2 regions of the Paenisporosarcina sp. genome follow, and region 2 is predicted to be linked to the other one. Evidence: predicted binding sites of a transcription regulator. Region 2 holds the regulator's gene; the other holds the start of a gene.

Region 1 (11,657 bases), on a different contig from region 2:
TTTCTGTTCCTGTTATTGCTAGTGGGGGAGCGGGTAACGCAGCGCATTTTTATGATGTATTTACTGAGGTTGATGTTGACGCTGCTCTAGCGGCTTCTATTTTTCATTATAAAGAAACGAGTGTTCAAGAAGTGAAAAGCTTTTTAAAAGAGAAAGGTGTGTCTGTTAGATGACTGAATTCAACATGCAATCGATACAATTTAACGAGCAAGGACTTGTTCCAGTAGTCGTTCAACATGCACAAACAAAAGAAGTCTTAACTGTTGCTTATATGAACCAAGAGTCCTTAGAAAAAACGATTGCTACAAAGGAAACGTGGTTTTATAGCCGTTCCCGAAAAGAGTTATGGAACAAAGGAGCGACTAGTGGGAATAAACAGCAAGTCATTTCTATTCGCACAGATTGTGATCAAGATGCATTAGTTGTAGAGGTGATACCTAATGGACCGGCATGTCATACGGGAGAAACAACTTGTTTCCATAAAGATGTCTTAACACCAAATGAAAAAGTAGGAAGCTTTGGCATTCTAGCGGATTTAGTTAATGTGATTCAAGAACGTGAAAAAACAATGCCTGAAGGTGCATATACGACTTATTTGTTTGAAAAAGGTGTTGATAAAATCGGGAAGAAAATAGGGGAAGAAGCAACTGAAGTGGTGATTGCAGCTAAAAATAGAGATGCGCAAGAATTGCAATGGGAAGCCGCGGATTTGCTTTATCACTTATTAGTTTTACTTCAAGAACAAAAAGTAGATTTGTATGAAGTGCTGGAAGTTTTACAAAAACGCCATGAGAGTAAATAATTGTCTAATGTGCTATAATAGCAAGATACTGAAAAGGGACTGCAAAAGTTCCTTTTCATTTTTTCGGAGGCATTTATTTGGAGAACAAGCGTAAAAAACCTATAAAAGAAAATGTAGTGTCGTTTATTCCTACTGGCGAGTACTACTATCAAAAAGCGCTTCAAGCTCTCAATCGTGAGCAGTTTGACAAGGCGCATAAATATTTGAAAAGAGCAGCGGAACTCAGTCCTGATGATCCGCTTATTTTGATGCAATTTGCGATAGTTGAAATGGAACTGGAAAATTACGACCTAGCTTTAGAGCTGCTTCAAAGTGCTCATAGTTTAGATCCTAATGAAACAGAAATTATTTTCTTCTTAGCAGAAGTGTATGCTCATTTAGGCTTAATTGTTGAGGCTCGAAAATATGCTACTAAGTATACAGAGATGGATGTAAGTGGCGTATATGCTGAAGAAGCAATGGAAATCATTGATTTTGCAGAACAAGAAGATTGGCCTCTTTTTGAAGACGATTCGATTGATAGTGATAACCTTTATATACAAGAAAAAGCTAGAAAAATGATGGAGCAAGGTAATTTTGACCAAGCGGTAGAAGTACTTGAAAAACTCATTGAAGAAAATCCGGAGTTTTGGGCAGCATATAATAATTTAGCGCTAGCTTATTTTTACATTGGTGAAGTCGATCAAGCAAAAGCTTTATTGCACCAAGTATTAGAAGAAAACACAGGGAATTTACATGCGTTATGTAATTTAACCGTGGTTCACTATTATGAAAAAGATGAAGAAGAATTGAATCATTTACTTGCGATGCTAAGTAAAATACAACCGTATTTAATTGAACATCGTTATAAGCTCGGGGCAACTTTCGCTTTAGTGGGTCGTTACGAAGATGCTTTTAAATGGTTGCGTTCTTTGCAGAAAAAAGGCTACGAGGGTGATCCCGGGTTTTATTTTTGGTTGTCTCACTCTGCCTATTTTTCAGGGCACGAAGAGATTGCACGACAAACGTGGAAACTTCTAACTCAAATAGATCCAGATAAAGAAGGATTAGAGCCGTGGTCAGGTCAAAAAGATGGAGATTCTCAAACTGGCATGGAACACAATCGAGATTTCATTGTTGAAAAGCTTGAAAATGCTTATCGCAGTGAGCGGATGTTCGGTCTTTTTCTTCTTGGTAAAACATCGCATAAGCAAGAAATTTTGTCCCATCCTGAGTGGATTCGAGTTGAATCTTATTCTTCTATGGAAAAATGGTTACTGGCACATTCATTAGGTCATTCATTTGATAGCAAAAATGATAGTGAGCGTTCGTTTTTACGTGCGGTTGAAGCGACTGAATACATTTACAATAAATATCAGCCTGTTTCAATTGCAGGTTCATTTTTATTCCAAATGTGGTTCGTTTTAATGGAGCGTGCGATTGATAAAGAATATTCTTTTAAAAATCCAAATGCTTTAGCTGCTGCCGCGGATTATATGTTCCAGTCGTCTAGAGGACAAGGAATTACGAAAAAAGCTGTCGCTGCAAATTATGATATTACATCTGCCACATTAACCAAATATGTAAATGAACTGATTCAGTTTTTACCATTGTTTGATTCGTAAGCAAATAAGTTGAACGAAGGAATCGTTTTATATACGATTTGTTTAAGACCGATTGTTTTAGGAGGATTTTTAAATGACTGAAGAAAAAATTTATGATGTTGTCATTATTGGTGCAGGTCCGGCTGGTATGACAGCTGCTGTTTATACATCTCGTGGTAGTTTATCAACTCTAATGATTGAACGAGGAATTCCAGGCGGCCAAATGGCCAATACGGAAGAAGTAGAAAACTATCCTGGGTTTGAACATATTTTAGGACCTGAGCTTTCTACAAAAATGTTCGACCATGCAAAAAAATTCGGAGCTGAATATGCTTACGGTGATGTGCAAGCAATCATTGATGGCGAAGCTTATAAAACAATTAAAGCTGGCGGGAAAGAGTATAAAGCCCGCTCGATTATTATTACTACTGGCGCAGAATACAAAAAAATGGGCGTTCCAGGCGAAAAAGAACTGGGCGGACGTGGTGTAAGTTATTGTGCAGTATGTGATGGTGCGTTTTTCAGAAACAAAGAATTAGTCGTTGTAGGCGGCGGAGACTCTGCTGTTGAAGAAGGCGTATATTTAACACGTTTTGCTAGCAAAGTTACGATTGTTCATCGTAGAGATGAGTTAAGAGCACAAAAGATTCTTCAAGAACGTGCTTTTGCCAACGATAAAATCGAATTCATTTGGAATTCGACTGTAAAAGAAATCAATGATGAAAATGGGAAAGTCGGCGGTGTAACTTTAAAATCTACTGTCGATGAAACTGAAACGGAATTCAAAGCGGATGGTGTATTCATTTACATCGGAATGCTTCCTTTAACAAAGCCGTTTGCTGATTTGGGCATTTTAAATGAAGCCGGTTATATTTTAACGAATGATCAAATGGAAACTTCGATCCCTGGTATTTTTGCAGCTGGAGACGTTCGTGAAAAAACATTACGTCAAATTGTCACTGCAACAGGAGACGGAAGCGTTGCTGCACAAGCCGCGCAACACTATATCGAAGAATTGCATGAAAAATTAAGTAAAGACGCTTAATTTAATCATTCCTTAATGCTTCTGTAATACCGTTGCAACAATAAAAGTGTATAGTCAAGATAGTAAATTGACCCCCTTTTTTAATAGCAACATTTTGACAGGCTGTTTCTCGATGAAAATCGAAGAAGCAGCCTCTTTTTTGCCTGTTAAAGACGTCATCTTTCGAGTAGGTTTTGGACTGGCTGTTTCTACAAGTAAACTTGCCGGTGAGATGTGTTTTTGAGATAAACCATCACCTTTGTGTGATAAATCTTTAGATAGACCGATAAACCTTCCAGACGGTGCGATAAACTTCTCAGAGTGACCGATGAATCATTCTTGGTAATAAATCCAAGTCAACTCAGTAATGATATGTCCGTTTCCGAACAGAAGCGAAGCGTAAACAATAGAATTCAAAACTTAGACCATTATTCGCGTAGATATATCTTTAGGTCTTTCCCCGTAACGTCATCTTTTTTACTTAATCCGTACTATTTAACTTAGCTTCATATTTGTAGGAAATCCTTATCCAAGGACTTTACATATTGTAAAATTGATTTTTTGATATAAGTCCAATTAAAGTTGTATAATAGAATGAGTGAGTCTAGTTGGATTTGGAGTGTAAAATGTGCAACGAATAGCGAATTTAATCGTCCTAAAAGATAATCAAGTTTTATTATTAAAAAAGCCTCGTAGAGATTGGTATGTAGCGCCGGGTGGCAAAATGGAACAAGGTGAATCCATTTACTTGGCAGCAATTCGAGAATTCGAGGAAGAAACCAATGCTCAACCTCATCAGCCTCATTTAAAAGGAATCTATACAATGATTATCCAAGAACAAGATGAAGTAATCGATGAGTGGATGTTGTTTACATTTGTTTCTCATGGTTTAGAAGGCACTCCTTATGAAACCACTAAGGAAGGCATACTTGAGTGGCATCCAGTCGAGAGTTTAGCTCATCTGCCAATGGCAGAAGGCGATCGAACAAATCTCCAATTTGCTGTAACGCAACAAGGAATTCAATATGGTACATTTGTCTATACGCCAGAATTTGAATTGTTAGATGAAAACATTCAGGCATCAAGTGAAGGGGAGTATCAATAATGGAAAAGAGCCAAACTCAAGATTCGGAATTGGTTATCATCACTGGCATGTCTGGAGCAGGAAAAACAGTTGCCATTCAAAGTTTCGAAGATTTAGGCTTTTTTTGTATCGATAATTTGCCTCCAGCTCTTCTAACAACTTTTTTAAAGTTGATGAAGGACTCTGGAAAAGATATGAACCGAATTGCCGCAGTAATGGATATGCGTGGTGGCGATTTATTTGATTCATTAATAGGTGCACTAGATGATATGGGGAAAACGGACCTAGTTACTCCTAAAATTTTATTTTTAGAAGCAAATAACGAGACGTTGGTACGTCGATATAAAGAAACAAGACGTTCTCACCCTTTAGCTCCGGCTGGATTGCCTCTTGAAGGAATAGCGAAAGAGCGGTTGCTACTGTCTGAATTAAAAGGCCGTGCGCAATTTATATACAATACTTCTGATTTAAAACCGAAAGAATTAAGAGAAAAAATTCAAGAAGAATTCTCATCAAAAGACAACTCTACATTTACTGTAAATGTGATGTCATTTGGATTTAAACATGGAATGCCAATTGATGCGGATTTAGTATTTGATGTTCGTTTTTTACCAAATCCTTATTATATAGAAGAGCTCCGTCCTAAAACTGGATTGGATGCGGATGTGTCTGGATATGTTTTAAAATGGCCTGATACGCAGTTGTTAATTGAAAAATTAGCGGACTTGTTTTTATTCATGATTCCTCAATACAAACGTGAAGGTAAGAGACAACTGGTGATCGCTTTTGGATGCACCGGGGGACAACATCGTTCAGTCACTTTAGCAGAACATTTTGCGGGTCTTTTCCAAAAAGACTACCAAACTGTTATTACTCATCGGGATATTAAGCATAGAAAGGGTTGATGGAATGGCACGTTCCAAACGCCGGAAACGGATTGTGATTATCGGTGGTGGGACGGGTCTTTCCACGTTATTACGAGGATTGAAAAAATTCCCCGTAGACTTAACTGCCATCGTAACTGTCGCAGATGACGGAGGTAGTTCAGGCAGGCTACGTGATGATTATGACATTCCTCCACCTGGAGATATACGTAAAGTAATGGCTGCACTTTCTGATGTAGAACCTTTAGTAGAAGAAATGTTCCAGTACCGTTTTAGTTCTTCAAATGATTTAGGTGGACATTCGCTTGGAAATTTAATGTTAACGGCTTTAACGGATATTACAGGTGATTTCTCACATGCGATTCGAGAAATGAGTCGAGTATTAAATGTGAATGGAACTGTTCTTCCAGCCGCAAACCAGCGAATCACCTTACATGCGGAATTAGAGGACGGGACAATTGTTACGGGAGAATCTAAAATCCCCACATATAATCAACGCATTCATCGCGTGTTTTTATCTCCAAATGATGTGAAACCGCTTCCTGATACAATCCGAGCGATTGAAAGGGCGGATTTACTAATTTTTGGACCTGGAAGTCTTTATACGAGTATTTTGCCAAACCTAATGGTTGAAGGAATTCGCGAAGCGATCTTAGCTTCCAAAGTACCGAATGTATACATTTGCAATTTAATGACACAAGCTGGAGAAACACATAATTACTCTGCAGCCGACCATGTCCGTGCATTAATGTATCATATGGGAGCGCCATTTATTGATACGATCTTATTGAATACGGATGAAGTTCCACAGTCTGTGCAACGTGTATATGAACAAGAACAATCAAAACCCGTAAGTTATGACGAAACTCGTTTAACACAAATGGGTATAAACGTAGTTAAAAAAGATATAGCAACAATTAGAGAAGGTGCGATTCGTCATGAAGCAACGAAAGTAGCAGAATGGCTCGTACAATATGCGGAAGAAAATGAAAGTATGCGAAATCAGCAAACCTAACATCTTCCTTCCGAAAGGGGGAGTTCCCATGTCATTTGCGTCAGAAACAAAAAAAGAATTAACTCAAGCAGCATCTACCCCTTGTTGTTCAAAGGCGGAGTTATCTGCACTAATACGTATGAACGGTTCCCTTTCCTTTGCCAATAGAGCTTTAAGTCTAGATGTGCAAACTGAAAACGCAGCGATCGCGCGAAGACTCTATACACTGATGAAAGAATTGTATCCATATCAGGTGGAATTGCTGGTTCGTAAAAAAATGCGCTTAAAAAAGAATAACGTGTACATTTGCCGTGTTCGTGACGGTGCGAAGGCTTTGCTGGAAGATTTGAAAATTATTTCTGATGACTTTCAGTTCAATCATACGATTTCAAAAGAGTTAGTGAAAAAGAAATGTTGTAAACGTGCTTATTTAAGAGGTGCGTTTTTAGCTGGAGGATCTGTTAATAATCCCGAAACATCAGCTTATCACTTAGAAATTTACTCTTCTTATAAAGATCACAGCGAAGCATTAGTTGCTCTAATGAATGGATTTGGACTAAATGCCAAAACGATTGAACGCAAAAAAGGGTTTGTCACGTATTTAAAAGAAGCAGAAAAAATTTCTGACTTTTTAAGTATAACGGGTGCACATATGGCTTTATTGAAATTTGAAGATGTCCGTATCTTACGGGATATGAGAAATAGTGTTAACCGACTTGTTAATTGTGAAACGGCTAATTTGAATAAAACCATTAGTGCTGCTATTCGACAAGTAGACAATATACGATTTATTGATAATGTCATGGGAATTGATCAATTACCGGAGAAATTACGTGAAATCGCTCGTTTACGAGTTGAATATCAAGATGTGACGTTGAAAGAATTAGGCGAGATGGTTTCCACAGGCACCGTTAGTAAGTCGGGAATAAATCATAGATTGCGAAAGCTTGATGAGATTGCAGATGCACTTAGAAGTGGGACAAGTTTAGATAAAGTGAAATGATAGTTGTCTGAAACACATACATCAGCTAACATAGTAACAATATACGTACGGATTTTTGCTAAGGGGGGAATTTAGAGAATGTTGGATCGACAAGTTGAGGTAACTTTAAAATCAGGACTACAAGCAAGGCAAGCTGCTCTTTTTGTTCAAGAAGCAAACCGCTATCAAGCGGATGTTTATTTACAAAAAGATGATAAAAAAGTAAATGCTAAAAGTATTATGGGGATTATGAGCTTAGCGATAAGCAAAGGCTCCCAAGTTGTCATTAGTGCGGATGGTTCTGATGAGGAACAAGCTGTATCTGGATTAATTGCGATGATTCAAAAAGAAGATTGAACACACTGAGGAATACATTTGCATAGGTTAAGATAGAAAAAACAGCTTTCACCATTTAAGGTGAAAGCTGAATTTTTCTTCTGACAACGCCCTCGGCGAGGATCGAACTCACATTTTAAGCTTCGGAGGCTTACGTGCTATCCATTGCACCACGAGGGCAAGCGACTTTTCTATTATACAAATTAGCTATCAACAATTCAACTAGACATTTGAGAACGTTATATTTGACCATCCTTGACCATATTGTATATGATAAGGATATAGCTGAGAGGCAATCGTCATCTCAGGATATTAGAAAAAGAATTTACGTTTGAAGGAGGCAATTTCAATGAACTTAATTCCTACAGTTATTGAACAAACTAGTCGTGGAGAGCGTGCTTATGACATTTATTCACGTCTATTAAAAGACCGTGTCATTATGCTTGGAAGTGGAATAGATGACAATGTATCTAATGCCATCGTAGCTCAATTATTATTCTTGGAAGCAGAAGATCCAGAAAAAGACATTTCCATTTACATCAATAGCCCTGGTGGTAGTATCACAGCAGGTATGGCAATTTACGACGTTATGCAATTTATCAAACCAGACGTACAAACCGTTTGTATTGGTATGGCTGCATCAATGGGTGCATTCTTACTTGCAGCTGGAACAAAAGGTAAGCGATATACATTACCAAATGCAGAAGTAATGATTCACCAACCACTTGGTGGAGCACAAGGGCAAGCAACTGAAATTGAAATTGCTGCTAAACGCATTTTGTTCCTTCGTGAAAAGTTAAATGGTATTTTATCAGAACGTACAGGTCAACCAATTGAAGTAATCGCGAAAGATACAGACCGTGATAACTTTATGACGGCTGAACGTGCGAAAGAATATGGTTTAGTAGACCATATTATTACACGTAGTGATTTGAAAAAATAATTTCCAAAGGGGCTGTCTAAAAGTCATTTATTGACTTATAGATGGTCCCTTTTCCTATTTTGCAATTTCCGTTTCAGACGGACGCGTTCCGCGGGCATGACTTCAGTCTCCTCGTCACTTCGCTCCTCCGGGGCCTTCAGTTCATGCTATTCCCGCTGGAGTCGCCGTCTTCCACTCCAATTCATTACCTAATTAAGAACGAGGTTTTTTAAAATGTACTTTTAAAAATAAATACAATAAACCCCATCTTTTATTTCTGGAATTATGTTAATACTTATTGGACACGCCTATTTATTCCATTATATAAATTCTCACTAGATTCAAAAAATCCTTTTCATATTAAATGATGCAGGTTTTAAACTTTATTAAATAAGGTAGACATTGACTATACTATTGAAGAGGTGAAGGATATGAAAAAAGGATTAATTCCGATACTTGTGATCGTAGGTATTATTGTTGTTTTAGCACTTATGTTAATTCCTAGTTATAACGGATTTGTTGAAGGTGAAGAAAATGTTGATGCAGCTTACGCTCAAGTAGATAATCAATTACAGAGACGTTTAGATTTAATTCCTAACTTAGTGAAGACAGTTGAAGCGTTTGCAAAACAAGAACGTGATGTTATTGCAAGTGTAACTGAAGCACGGGCAAAATTAGCAGGTGCAAATTCACCGCAAGATCAAGCTGAAGCAAATGATGAATTATCGGGGGCTTTAAGCCGTTTATTGGTGGTTGTCGAAAATTATCCTGTTTTAAAATCAGATGCTAATTTCCGACAATTAATGGATGAACTTGCTGGTACGGAAAATCGACTAGTTGTAGCTCGACAAGATTATAATACAGAAGTTGCTTCGTTCAATAAAAAAGTGAAACGATTCCCTGGTGCCATGTTGGCGGGCATTTTTGGATTTGATGAAAAAGAATACTTTAAAGCAGATGCAGCTGCACAAGATGCACCTGTTGTAGACTTTGGAGGGGACGGGGAATGATGAAAAAAGGCGCGCTTTTCATAGGAATTGCGCTTCTTTTTTTCATGTCGCTTTCGCCAATGATTCAAGCGGCAACTGTTCCTAAACCAACTGGTGATATTTACGTTCAAGATTTCGCAGGATTATTAAGTAGTGATCAAAAAGCTGAATTGAATCGAATTGCTTCTCAGTTAGAAGATGGGACGGGTGCTCAAATTGCCGTATTAACAATTGATTCCCTTGAAGGCGAGGATATTGAGGGTTTTTCAAATCGTGCATTCAGAGAGTATGAGTTAGGTAGTTCTGAAGAAAACAATGGCGTCATGCTTGTGATTGCCATGGAAGAACGTGAACTATGGGCGGAAGTAGGTTATGGTTTAGAAGGAGCTTTACCTGATGGCAAGGTAGGCAGAATTTTAGATGAATTTACAGTGCCGTATATGCAACAGGATGCACCAGATGAAGCAATATTTAATACGATGAAAGTTTTTTATGAAGAAATTGCAAAGGAATATAATTGGGATGGCGAATCGGTAAACCCTGTTCAACCCGAAAATAGTAACGAAGGTGGGGGCGTATCTATGTCTACCATTGTCATGATTATTATTATCGTCATTTTATTCACCATATTTTCAAACCGTGGTGGTGGAGGAATGGGTCCTGGCTCAAGAGGACGACGTGGTGGAATTCCAATGATAGGACCTGGTTCATTTGGTGGAGGATTTGGTAGCGGTGGAGGCGGAGGTTTCCGATCTGGTGGAGGAGGTTCTTCTGGCGGTGGTGGAGCTGGTCGAAGCTTTTAAAGGCAACAATCAATGAAGGAGTATGAAGATGCAAATACAATTTTACACACGTCCCAATTGTCCACTGTGCGACGAAGCGAAGCTGATGCTACAGCTTGTTGCTGAAGATGTGGACTTTGAAATTGAAGAAATTAATATCGAACAAAATGATCAAATTCATGAAAAATACCTGATTCGTATTCCTGTCATTGAAAAAGATGGTCAAGTAATACAAGAAGGAAGAATTGATTATCCTACATTGCTAGAAGCGCTAAGTAAATAATTAGCGCATTGGACCGTAGGAAATAAACACTCGTAAAAAAGATATCACCAAATTTTAAAAGTGGTCGCCTAATTCATTCGCTTTCCGCGGACGAAATAGACGACCACTTTTCTACTAAGATAGCGTTAAGATAGGTTCTTTTAATTACCCAGTCAAATAGAACAGACTTTAAAGACCTTTTAACATAACTAGAAATTTCTTTAGTTGTAAGTGGAGTAATAAAATTAAATTTGTAAGTCCTTACACGTAAAACAAAATTATTATGACTGCTATTTCCGTTGATTGAAATGGAGGCGGCGACTCCGAGGGGATAAGCACGAACTTTAGACCCTGGACTGAGCACAGCGAAGGAAGCGGCTAAAGCCGTGCCCCCGGAACGCGTCCGCCTAAATGTAAATCAACAGATTCATTTGTTTATTATTTCAAGTGCTAAGTAATTAATTAGCGCTTTTTTGTTTGCATTTTAAATTAATTAAGCGTAAACTAAAATCATTAAGCGGGACGCATTTTAAAGTGGTGGGACAAATATTGTCCAACTAAAAGGGGGATTGAGGAGAATCTTATGAATAACTTACTCCAAGCACAATTAAAAATAGTTCCAGAAATGCCTTTATTAATACAGAAAAGATACAAAGTGTTGATGGCGATTTTGTTAGCAGGAGAAATCGGCAGGCGTTCGTTAAGTGAACTGGTTCATTTAACAGAACGAGAAACAAGAAAAGAAACTGATTTATTAAATCAACAAGGTTTAATCACAATTCGATCAGCAGGCATGGAAATCACACAAGAGGGTAAAGATGTTTTAGACACCTTAAAAGATGTCATTCATGAATGGTCAGGGCTCATTCAGCTTGAGCAACAGCTGCAACAAACTTACAACCTTTCTCGTGTCATCATTGTGCCGGGCGATAGTGAAGAAAATAATTTAGCAAAATCATTACTTGGTCAAGTGGCTGCTAAGCAACTCAATTGCTTGACGCAACCAAAACAAA
Region 2 (11,657 bases):
GCACGAGCAAGTTCCGTTTTACCAACACCAGTTGGCCCTAGGAAAATGAATGAACCAATCGGACGTTTTGGATCTTTCAATCCAGCACGCGCACGGCGAACCGCTCTCGAAATAGCTGTCACCGCTTCAGATTGACCAATGACGCGTTCGTGAAGCGTTTCTTCTAATTTTAACAGTTTGTCAGACTCTGTTTGTGCAAGTTTAGAGACAGGAATCCCAGTCCACATAGAAACAACAGCTGCAATATCTTCTACAGTTACTTCAGATTCTGCTTTTCCTTGCTCTTCTTTCCACGATTTCTTCGTGCTTTCAAGCTCTTCTTTTAGCTTTTGCTCTGTATCACGGAATGACGCAGCTTTTTCAAACTCTTGGCTTTGAACGGCAGCATTTTTCTCTGAACGAATCGCTTCAAGACGACCTTCCAGCTCTTTTAAATTTGGTGGCGTTGTATATGAACGTAAACGAACTTTTGAGCCCGCTTCGTCAATTAAATCAATTGCTTTGTCTGGTAAGAAACGATCTGAAATGTATCGATCAGACATTTTCGCTGCCGCTTCGATTGCTGCATCTGTGATTTTCACACGGTGATGTGCTTCGTAACGATCGCGAAGTCCTTTAATAATTTGAATCGACTCATCAACAGATGGCTCATCAACTTGAATCGGTTGGAAACGACGCTCTAATGCTGCGTCTTTTTCGATGTATTTACGGTATTCATCAAGCGTTGTTGCACCAATACATTGAAGTTCGCCACGAGCTAGAGAAGGTTTTAAAATGTTTGATGCATCAATAGCACCTTCTGCTCCACCCGCTCCGATTAATGTATGAAGCTCATCGATGAATAAAATAACATTCCCTGCTTGACGAATTTCGTCCATCACTTTTTTCAAGCGATCTTCAAATTCACCACGGTATTTCGTGCCTGCTACAACTGTTCCCATATCAAGTGTCATCACGCGTTTTTCGCGCAAAATTTCCGGCACTTCATTTTGAACAATTTGTTGAGCTAGACCTTCAGCAATCGCTGTTTTACCAACACCCGGTTCCCCGATTAGGACCGGATTGTTTTTCGTACGACGTGATAATACTTCAATGACACGTGTAATTTCTTTGCTACGACCAATGACTGGGTCTAGGCTACCTTCACGTGCAATTTGTGTTAAGTCACGAGCCAAACTATCAAGTGTTGGCGTATTTGCTGCAGGATTAGAACCCCCGCTCGATTGTGCGTGATCATTACTTCCTAGCAATTGCAATACTTGTTGGCGTGCTTTATTCAAACTAACGCCTGCATTGTTTAGAACTCGAGCCGCTACTCCTTCACCTTCACGAATTAATGCTAAAAGTAAATGCTCAGTTCCAATATAGGAGTGGCCTAATTTGCGTGATTCGTCTACAGATAACTCAATCACTTTTTTCGCTCGTGGCGTGTAATGAACGATTGGTCCAACATCACCAGTACCTACTCCAACTAATTCTTCAATTCCTTGCTCAATTACTTGAGGACTCACCTCGATCGCTTCCATTGCTTTAGCTGCAATTCCGCCACCTTCACGAATTAATCCTAATAATATATGTTCAGTTCCAATGGACTCGTGTTTCATACGAATGGCTTCTTCTTGAGCCAGTTGGAGAACTTTTTGTGCGCGTTGTGTAAATCGATTAAACATCATGGGATTCCTCTCCTTCTTGTTCTTCGTTGTTGCTACCTACTTGCAAACGTTCCCTAAACAGCTTTGCACGAAACACATCGCGCTCTTCTGCTTGTAGGGTAATGCCTGCGTATTGTTGTAAAAATCCAGGTTGCATGAAAATCATGCATTCATTCAAAATCGAAACATCGACGCCGTCTATTAACCCTAGATCGATTCCTAATCGAACGTCAGATAAGCAGCGACCCGCTTCTTCAGTAGTAATTGATCGAGCAAAGGTGAGTACGCCGAGTGATCGGTATAATTTGTCTTCCAGCGCATTTGGTCTAGCTCGCATTAACACTTCACGTGCTTCACGTTCTTTTTGAATAATTTGTTCGGTCACACTTTGCAAATCGACCAAAATATCTTCTTCTGATTTACCGAGCGTTGTTTGATTGGAGACTTGATATACATTTCCAAGTGCCTCACTGCCTTCCCCGTAAATCCCCCGAACGACCATTCCTAAACGCGTAATGGCGGTTACGATTCGATTCATTTGCTTCGTCATCGTTAAAGCTGGTAAATGCATCATGACGGAAGCACGCAGTCCGGTTCCAGTATTGGTTGGACAGCTTGTTAAGTAGCCAAATTGTTCATCAAATGCGTAAGGTAATTCTTTTTCAAGCAACTCATCAATTGCATCAGCGTTTTCATACGCTTCGTTTAACTGCAATCCAGGAAATAAACACTGAATGCGTATATGATCTTCTTCATTAATCATGACACTAAATGCTTCATCGTCTGATAATAAAACGGATCCCGCAACTTCCGAATGGGCAAGTTTCGGGCTAATTAAATGCTTTTCTACTAATACTTGTCGATTAAGATCAGACAGCTCTTTTATATTTATATACGAAAAGTTCGAGTCAAGTTCCGCTCCTGCATCAAGTAATACGGATGAGACAGCTTGATCAACTTGCAGTGCTTCATTTTCAGAAAATGAAAGTGGGAATCTGTAGCCCGTTAAATTACGTGCTAAGCGCACCCTTGTGCTCATGACGATGTCTGAGTGACCACCTTGCCCGGCCATCCAACTGGATACCGAGTTTTCAAGAAAACGTTCAATTGACATTGCGTTGATCACCTCCCGATTGAAGCTGTTCTTCTAGCGAACGTGCTTCATCTCGCAAACGAGCGGCTTCTTCGAAATTCTCTTCTTCAATCGCCGATTTCATATGAAGACGAATTGTTTCAATTTGTTTTTTGATTTGAAGCGTTTGGCCAAATGCACCAGGTGATTTCCCGACGTGTTTCACATTACCGTTGTGCAATCGTTTAAAGACATCTGGTAATTGTTCATGAAAGCTTTCGTAACAGGTGGCACAACCGAATTTGCCTTGATTTAAAAACTGACGGAAGGTCCATCCACAAGATGTACAAGCTTGTACTTTCGGTTTTGGCTGCTGTTGAACCTGTGCATTTTCTTGAACACCAAACCAATTGGATAATAATTGGTGAAGCGAAAGTGGATCCTGTTGGAAATCCATTTGAAACGGGTGAAGACTTTGCGCACATACTTCACAAAGATTTCGCTGCACCTGTTCCCCGTTTTGAACTTGTTTAACCGTTACTTTTACTGGTCGTTGATTGCAATTTTCACAAATCATTTCAAGTCGCCTCACTTTGCCTGTTCATACTTGAGTGTCAAAAGCATCGCGTGTAAGATACGCGACCTAATGTCATCACGCATTGGCAATGGTAAATTCAATGTAGTTCGGTCTAGCGCCGCCAACATCATCTTGGCTTCTCGCTTCGTGACAACATCTTCATCAATCAACCGAAACACAATATCCTCCGTCATTGTCTGGGATGCCCCATGCTGCAAACTTTTCATAATACCTTCTATTAAAGCCACTTTCGTATGAGCGCGAACTCGTACGATGCGAATATAGCCACCTCCACCACGCTTACTTTCCACTAAATACCCGCGGTCCGCTGTAAAACGCGTGTTGATGACATAATTTATTTGCGAAGGTACACATTGAAATTGTTCCGCAATTTCACTACGCTTAATCTCAACATGCCCTTTATCATTTAATTCGATAACTTTCTTCAAATACCCTTCAATAATATCCGATATATTGCGCATGCAATCACCCCCTAACACCTGACTTTGACTATCTTTGACTTTATTATATAAGAGGGGGTGGGGAGTGTGCAATTTTTATGCATTTGGTGGGTGGATGTGGTGTGCCTGCGTTGATTTACTCGTCACTTTTTGTGTTTTACTCGTCAACTTTCTCATTTTACTCGTCACTTTTGTAACTTTACTCGTCAACTTTCACTATTTACTCGTCAAAGTAGTCTCATAACCCTAGTTAACTTGTGTTAAAACCTCATAAATCACGAGGAATGACATACGTTCGATTTTTAAAAGTCCCATCTATGAACAAATTAGACTTCTGAAGCATTCGAGAAGCAGTAGATACTGACCTTATTCCAGAGAACTTCATCCACTCTTTTGTTGTCACTTTATGACTAAACAACGATCTGTATTCTTTCAGAGCCTGTCTATGTTCTTCTGCATTTTTATAATGGCATTGGCTGCAACGCCAAAATTTATTCCGATAGATCAATACTTTATTTATACACTGTGGGCACAAAACACCTTGCAAAATTTCAGTGTTAACTTTAGATAATATGTGGGATGGTTTATAGGGATTTAATTCAAATTCGTGTTGAGTGAAAAGGAGTTGAATTTTGCGGGGTTCAAATTTGGGGTATAGATGATCCGCATACATTAGATGTAGGCTTTCTAATGTTTGGTGTAATCCAGATACATGAATAGCAGACTTTTTTGAGAATGGTTTCTCTAAAACGGATGATGGATTTGAAAATACAATCAAACCATGGACTGGCATAGGGATATTATGAAAGGACAAGAATTTTTGAACAAAACGTTCACTTCTCAACAGTTGATCTTCCGGATTACGCATCCCTTCGACCGGACCATTATCCCGTTGGCGGGTAATTTGATGAAGTTGATTATCCAACTTTATTATGCCTGGGAGGTTCTTCACTTCGATAATTAATAAAAATTTTTCGTGAATAATGAATGTATCTATTCCCAACTATTAAACCTTTCATTAAAATATAGGATTTAAAAAAGTCACTCTCCTCTATTTCTCTATCTACTCTTAGTTCACCTGCGTAACCTCCACCTTCTTTTCTCAATGCTTCTTGCAGCGCATTCTTAATTGTGCTCACATTCCCTAGTCGCCTTTCCAACGCTTCATAAAACAAATATTTCTCCGATTTTCTTCTTATAAGATTCAATATTCCCTCCAATTAATACGACTTAATTTGAATATAATTAAATTCCCTCGATAAATCAAGAATAATCAGATTTTATTCCATATGAAAAGCGCCACCCCTAAATGAGCGGGTGGCACACTATCTTATAAAAGCAGATATGCAATTGGGGTAACGATGATCAGCGTTAGAATCACGCGTTGAACCCATATAACGAGTAACTTCGGAATTGAGATTGGGATTTCAGTAGACACGATACATGGTACGACTGCTGAGAAGAAAATGATTGAGGATACAGATACCACCCCAATAACGAATTTCACAATAATCCCTGATTCTACAACTAGTAAAGCTGGTAAGAACATTTCAGCGATACCTAGTGCGCTTGCTTTAGCAACAAGCATTGGTTCAGGGAGCTGCAATACATACGTAAATGGATAGAAGATGTAACCTAACCAATCAAATACCGGTGTGAATTCAGCGAGTACTAATCCTAATAATCCGATTGATAAAATTGACGGTAAAATGGCCATCGCCATTAATAAGCCATCTCGGAAATTATCCCAGATGTTTTTCCCTAAACTCGGCGTTTGCCTAACTGTTTCTTGCGCTTCATTCCAAGCTGCTGAAAGGCGACTGCCTTCAGGATTTGCTTCAGGTTGAGGCACGCTACCTTCATAATAATCATCTTTGATGCGATTTAATGGCCAAATACGCGTTGTGATCGCGGTTACGATGAATGTTACCACTAGCGTGATCCAGAAGTACATATTCCACATATCCATTAAACCAAGCGTCTTAGCAACGATTACCATAAATGTAGCGGATACAGTTGAAAAACCAGTGGCAATAATGGCTGCTTCACGAGCAGAGTATTTCCCCTCTTTGTACACGCGATTCGTAATCAGTAATCCCAATGAATACGAACCTACGAATGAGGCTACCGCATCAATTGCCGAACGACCAGGCGTTTTCCAAAGTGGACGCATAATTGGTTGCATCAATACGCCAATAAATTCAAGTAACCCATACCCTACGAGTAAAGCCAAGAACACGGCCCCAATCGGTACTAATAAACCGACAGATATCACTAATTTATCGAATAAAAACGGTCCCATACTCGGTTCAAATAACCATGCAGGTCCGAATCCAAAAACAATCATAATCCCAACAATAAGTCCGATTACTTTAAAGAAAGAAAACGCGATATCAACATTTGATTTCTTCCAAGTTCCTGATACAAACGGATACACCGCTCCTGCTAAAATCAACAATAGTGCGTAATAAGGTAACACCCCTGTTACGTTCGTTTGAATCCACGTGACAATATGGTCGAGCATAATGGAATTCTTTTCGCCGATTGTGACAGGTACGAAAAACATAAATGCACCGATAAAACTGTAGACGAAAAACTTCCACATAGGAGCTCTAGACTCCGCCTTTATACTTGAACTTTCCCCCACTTGTTGCATATTATTTCCCCCTTTGTGAAATAACTCTCCCCGTAACAAACTCCAACCACGCGTAAACGCCGGTTTTCATGGTTGCACTCGTCGCCACATCGCGTGATGGGTCGAGGCAAACGAAGTCGATGTGACGGACAGATTCATGCTGGCCAATCAACAACAAACTCGCGAATAATTCTTCCGCACTCATGCCGCCTGGTGTTGACGCTGGAACGCCCGGTGCAACTGCGATATCGAGCACGTCCATATCAATCGTGACATAGACGCGGTCAACTTTTTTGGCTAATAAAGCCAGTTCATTCATGACGCATTGAGCCACCCCTAGCTCACGCGCTTTACGCAATGTCACCATACGAATGCCATGTTCTTTTGCATAAGCTACGAGTGGTGCCGCATTAAAGTAGCCGTGCAATCCGATGTTGACGACATCTTCACCACGCACGATGCCACCATCAATTAATTGACGAATCGGCGTTCCGTTTGCTGGCCCTAATTCGGCAGGATCTCGGACGTCTAAATGCGTATCTAACTGTAGAATGCCGATTCGTTCAGCAGGGAAGGCTTTATTGACCCCGCGAACTGCACATGCTGTGACACTGTGATCTCCACCAATGAGGCATGTCGTAGCATCTGTGTACTTGGCGACTAACTCACGCGTCGTGTCTTCAATACGTTGGTGCGACAGCAAAATGTCCGTCGTGTGCATTGCGATATCTCCTGCGTCTGCTACTGAATAAGACGATAAATCGACGTCTTCATCTAGATTGTAGGTCGCAAATCCTTTCCAGAGCTTGCGGAATTCTAATGGATATAACGAAGCGCCGGATACGCTGATGGATGACCTTGATATTGGTGCTCCGTATAACACCATATTCGGTGACTCGTCCGACAATGGCTTTACCCATTGATGAACAAAGTCGCCTTCACTATCGCGCCAAGACCATTCGGGTTGTTGTAAATGTTTCATTTAACCCACCACCTGAACGCCTTTTTTCCATACTGATTGAACGTGATTTACGCCAAATAAGTATTGAAGCTCTTGGTAATTTGAAATATGCCACATGACGATATCCGCTTGTTTGCCGACTTCGATTGAGCCTACTTTTTCTTCCATACCAATGGCACATGCACCGTTCATTGTTGCTGCCACGAGTGCCTCTGCTGGAGTTAGACGCATGGAAATACATGCTAAATTCATAACCAGTGGCATCGATGTTGTTGGAGATGATCCAGGATTACAATCGGTCGAAATCGCCACTGCAACTCCGGCATCAATCATCGCACGACCTTGAGCCGCTTCTTCACCCAAGTACAAAGCAGTCGCTGGTAACAAACACGCGATAACGCCCGCTTCCGCCATTAAACGAATTCCTTCGTCTGACGCTTTCAGCAAATGCTCTGCCGAAATCGCGCCGACTTTCGCAGCAAGTTCTGCACCCCCGTAGGATTCGATTTCATCGGCATGTATTTTAGGAACTAACCCAAGTTCTTTTCCTGCCAATAAAATACGTTCCGACTGCTCAGGCGTAAACACGCCCACTTCGCAAAAGACATCATTGAATACAGCCAGTTCCTCATCCGCTACTTTCGGAAGCATGTCATTCACCAGTACATCAATATATTCATCTTCCCGACCTTTATATTCGCGCGGGACTGCATGCCCGCCCATAAATGTTGGAATTAAATCAATCGGATGCGTTTCATTTAATCGCTTCATGACACGAAGTTGTTTAATCTCCGTTTCTAAATCCAAGCCATAACCACTTTTTCCTTCTACAGTGGTTACACCGTGTGCTAAAAATGAGTCAAGACGTCGTGTCGTTTGTTCGATCAATTCATCTTCCGTCGCTTCGCGAGTCATACGAGTGGTAGCGTGAATACCACCACCCGCATTCATAATATCCATATACGTTGCGCCTTCTAATCGCATTTCAAATTCGCGTTCACGGCTTCCGCCATACGCAACATGTGTATGCGGGTCAACTAAACCTGGCGTTACTAATCGGCCAGTAGCATCAACAATTTCCGCTTCACTCGCACGGTCTCCATATATACGCTCCAGTTCAGCAGTTGCACCGACGGCCATAATCTTACCGTTCTCTATCCACAAACTGCCGTTTTCAATTACCCCTAAATCGGACATCGCTTCGCGTGTGCGGGGTTTATTGGCACCAGAAATCGTTGCAAGTTGGGCTGCGTTCTTAATCCAAATAGGTTTCATTATTTCTCACCCTTTAACATTGGGATATTAACCCCTTTTTCACGTGCTGTGTCGATGGCTAAATCGTACCCGGCATCTACGTGGCGGACAATTCCCATTCCTGGATCCGTCGTCAAAACGCGCTCTAAACGAGCTTCTGCTTCTTTCGTTCCATCAGCTAAAATAACCATACCTGCGTGAATGGAATAGCCCATTCCAACGCCGCCGCCGTGATGAACTGACACCCATGTTGCACCACCTACAGCATTCACCATCGCATTCAAAATCGGCCAGTCAGCAACCGCGTCCGATCCATCTTTCATCGCTTCTGTTTCACGGTTTGGAGATGCTACGGAACCTGAATCTAAGTGATCACGGCCGATAACGATCGGCGCACTTAATTCCCCACTTGCAACCATATCGTTAATAATTTTCCCAAAACGAGCACGCTCGCCGTATCCTAACCAACAAATTCGAGAAGGGAGTCCTTGGAATTGAATTTTCTCTTGCGCCATTTTAATCCAGTTACATAAATGGGTATTGTAGCTAAATTCACGTAAAATCACTTCGTCCGTTTTACGAATATCTTCAGGGTCACCAGATAGCGCTACCCAGCGGAAAGGTCCTTTCCCTTCGCAGAATTGTGGACGGATGTATGCCGGAACAAACCCAGGGAAATCGAATGAGCGTTCAACGCCTTCATCTTTTGCCACTTGGCGAATGTTGTTTCCGTAGTCAAACGTAATCGCACCTTTAACCATCATCTCAACCATTGCTGACACGTGAGTTGCCATAGAAGCTTTCGAAAGCTTTACATATTCCGCTGGGTTTTCCGAACGAAGTTTTGCCGCCTCCTCTAGTGAGTAACCAGCTGGCACATAGCCATTCAATGGATCATGTGCGGACGTCTGATCAGTTAACACATCCGGGATAAATCCGCGTGCAATCATTGCTGGTAAAATTTCTGCCGCATTTCCAAGCAAACCAATCGATAGCGCTTTTCCTTCCGCTTTCGCTTCTTCAGCTAAACGAATCGCTTCATCAAGTGAATCTGTTTTCACATCCGTATAACGAGTTTCAATACGTCGATCGATTCTCGTTTCATCTACTTCAATTCCGATACATACGCCGCCAGCCATTGTAACTGCTAGTGGTTGAGCACCACCCATTCCACCAAGTCCAGCTGTTAATGTGATTGTTCCTTTTAATGATTCGCCGAAATGTTGCTTCGCAAGTTCTGCAAACGTTTCATACGTCCCTTGAACAATCCCTTGAGAACCGATGTAAATCCAGCTTCCTGCCGTCATTTGGCCATACATCATTAAGCCCTTCTTATCTAACTCGTGGAAAGTTTCCCAGTTTGCATAAGCAGGCACAAGGTTTGAATTAGCAATTAACACACGCGGTGCGTCTGTATGTGTTTTAAAAATTGCCACTGGTTTTCCAGATTGCACAAGCAACGTCTCGTCGTTTTCTAATTCTTTCAGTGAACGCACGATCGCGTCGTAGCTCTCCCAGTTACGTGCCGCTTTTCCGATTCCGCCATATACCACTAAGTCATCTGGATGCTCTGCCACATCTGGATGTAAATTATTACTTAACATGCGCAATGCCGCTTCTTGTTGCCACCCTTTTGTATTTAGTTCCGTACCTTTATATTGGACTACTCGTTCTGATGCTTTAATTTTCATAATGGTCCGCCTCCTCTTATCATACTTCTATTTTATATTGAAAGTTCTGATAATTGTTTATAATTTAATGCTGATTTTATGTTTTAGTGTGTAAAATACGAGAAATTTAAAGAATTTTATGTTTTATTTCAATAAAATCTATGGAATTGATACTTTATTTACAAATAAAATAAGGTTCTTTATAAGTCATTATTACAACTATAGATTTTCGTTTCAGACGGACGCGTTCCGCGGGCATGGCCTCAGTCTCCTCATCACTTCGTTCTTCCGGGGCCTTCAGCTCATGCTATTCCCGCAGGAGTCGCCGTCTTCCACTTCAATCCGTCTCAAAATAAAAAATTCTAAAACTTTAAACAAAAAATTAGATTGTAAATGCCGCTTTATCTAACCTTAAATCCGTTCGAGCTTACTGACCAACCTCTGCATTTCTATTAAATTAATGAAATGTTGCTTATAAAAACAACTTTCGTTGCGTACACTTCTAGAATAAGGAAGTTGATATTGCGTGAGGGAAGGAGATTATTATGATAGCTTTCATTAAAACCAATAAAATAGAGTTACTGATGTGGGTGCTGGTACTGCTAGCGACTTCAGGTTTCGGGGTATTTGTTTTCTCACATGCATATGGAATGTTAAATGTATTGATCACTGTCAGTCTATGTATTTTAGCCATTATTGGGCTCGTCGTCTTATTTGAAGTACATCTAAAACATCGAATCCACCACTTCTTCAAAACACAAATCACCATTCAAAATATGCGAAAGCTTACTGATCAATCAGTCCGTTTTACAAAGAAATGGGGCAATTTTAAGATCCTCTTTCAAAATAGCAGATTGAAGATGAGTGCTTTAAAGTTAAAAAGATGAGTTGCATCAGCAACTCTTTTTTTATTCCACAAAAAAAGACCGATCATAGTTGTCGGTCTTTTACAGGTTATACAATTTTCAAAATCGATTATGCTACTTTTTTGAATAATGTAATGCAGTAAATAGCTGCTAAACCAACCAATACGTAAACAACGCGAGCGATTGGGCTATCCATTCCTCCGAATAGTCCTCCTACAAGATCCCATTGGAATAAGCCTACTAACAACCAATTCAAGCCACCGATAATAACAAGTAAAAGTGCGATCATATTTAAGCTTTTCATCTTCCCATCTCCTTTGTTTAATATTTGTATATAGATTGTATAATCTATATAACTTTAAAGTAAACCTACTTACAAAAATAAACAAGGATGGATGTGCTGGAGAATGTTTTATCTTTTTAAAATCGATAACTTGAAGGCGTTTGACCAGTGGCCGTCTTAAATTTCGCGTTGAAATAGGATTGATGAGTAAAGCCACTTAAACGAG

The links. The regulator CtsR, encoded in region 2, represses protease genes until heat stress. The targets are predictions, from matches to a motif close to ATGGTCAATAAAGGTCAAACA.
Region 1: a site for CtsR is predicted at 7,932-7,952, ahead of clpP (ATP-dependent Clp endopeptidase proteolytic subunit ClpP). Genes of this name have one in related genera too.

What each region holds. Positions count from the first base shown of each region.
Region 1 covers NZ_JBYNRN010000021.1:100,178-111,834, reverse strand. Annotated here, with positions in the region: gene hisF (imidazole glycerol phosphate synthase subunit HisF) at 1-173, shown strand, start outside; gene hisIE (bifunctional phosphoribosyl-AMP cyclohydrolase/phosphoribosyl-ATP diphosphatase HisIE) at 170-802, shown strand; gene AC3EA5_RS08230 (tetratricopeptide repeat protein) at 880-2,406, shown strand; gene trxB (thioredoxin-disulfide reductase) at 2,480-3,430, shown strand; gene AC3EA5_RS08220 (NUDIX hydrolase) at 4,038-4,514, shown strand; gene rapZ (RNase adapter RapZ) at 4,514-5,398, shown strand; gene AC3EA5_RS08210 (gluconeogenesis factor YvcK family protein) at 5,403-6,392, shown strand; gene whiA (DNA-binding protein WhiA) at 6,421-7,374, shown strand; gene AC3EA5_RS08200 (HPr family phosphocarrier protein) at 7,453-7,710, shown strand; tRNA gene AC3EA5_RS08195 (tRNA-Arg) at 7,798-7,869, opposite strand; gene clpP (ATP-dependent Clp endopeptidase proteolytic subunit ClpP) at 8,039-8,632, shown strand; gene AC3EA5_RS08185 (LemA family protein) at 9,043-9,621, shown strand; gene AC3EA5_RS08180 (TPM domain-containing protein) at 9,618-10,403, shown strand; gene AC3EA5_RS08175 (glutaredoxin family protein) at 10,432-10,665, shown strand; gene AC3EA5_RS08170 (sugar-binding transcriptional regulator) at 11,228-11,657, shown strand, end outside.
Region 2 covers NZ_JBYNRN010000007.1:82,208-93,864, reverse strand. Annotated here, with positions in the region: gene clpC (ATP-dependent protease ATP-binding subunit ClpC) at 1-1,673, opposite strand, end outside; gene mcsB (protein-arginine kinase McsB) at 1,663-2,766, opposite strand; gene AC3EA5_RS02280 (UvrB/UvrC motif-containing protein) at 2,756-3,301, opposite strand; gene AC3EA5_RS02275 (CtsR family transcriptional regulator) at 3,313-3,783, opposite strand; gene AC3EA5_RS02270 (nuclease-related domain-containing protein) at 4,031-4,714, opposite strand; gene AC3EA5_RS02265 (hypothetical protein) at 4,680-4,970, opposite strand; gene AC3EA5_RS02260 (YjiH family protein) at 5,093-6,418, opposite strand; gene AC3EA5_RS02255 (agmatinase family protein) at 6,420-7,379, opposite strand; gene hutI (imidazolonepropionase) at 7,380-8,633, opposite strand; gene hutU (urocanate hydratase) at 8,633-10,303, opposite strand; gene AC3EA5_RS02240 (hypothetical protein) at 10,828-11,169, shown strand; gene AC3EA5_RS02235 (DUF378 domain-containing protein) at 11,258-11,452, opposite strand; gene AC3EA5_RS02230 (helix-turn-helix transcriptional regulator) at 11,569-11,657, opposite strand, start outside.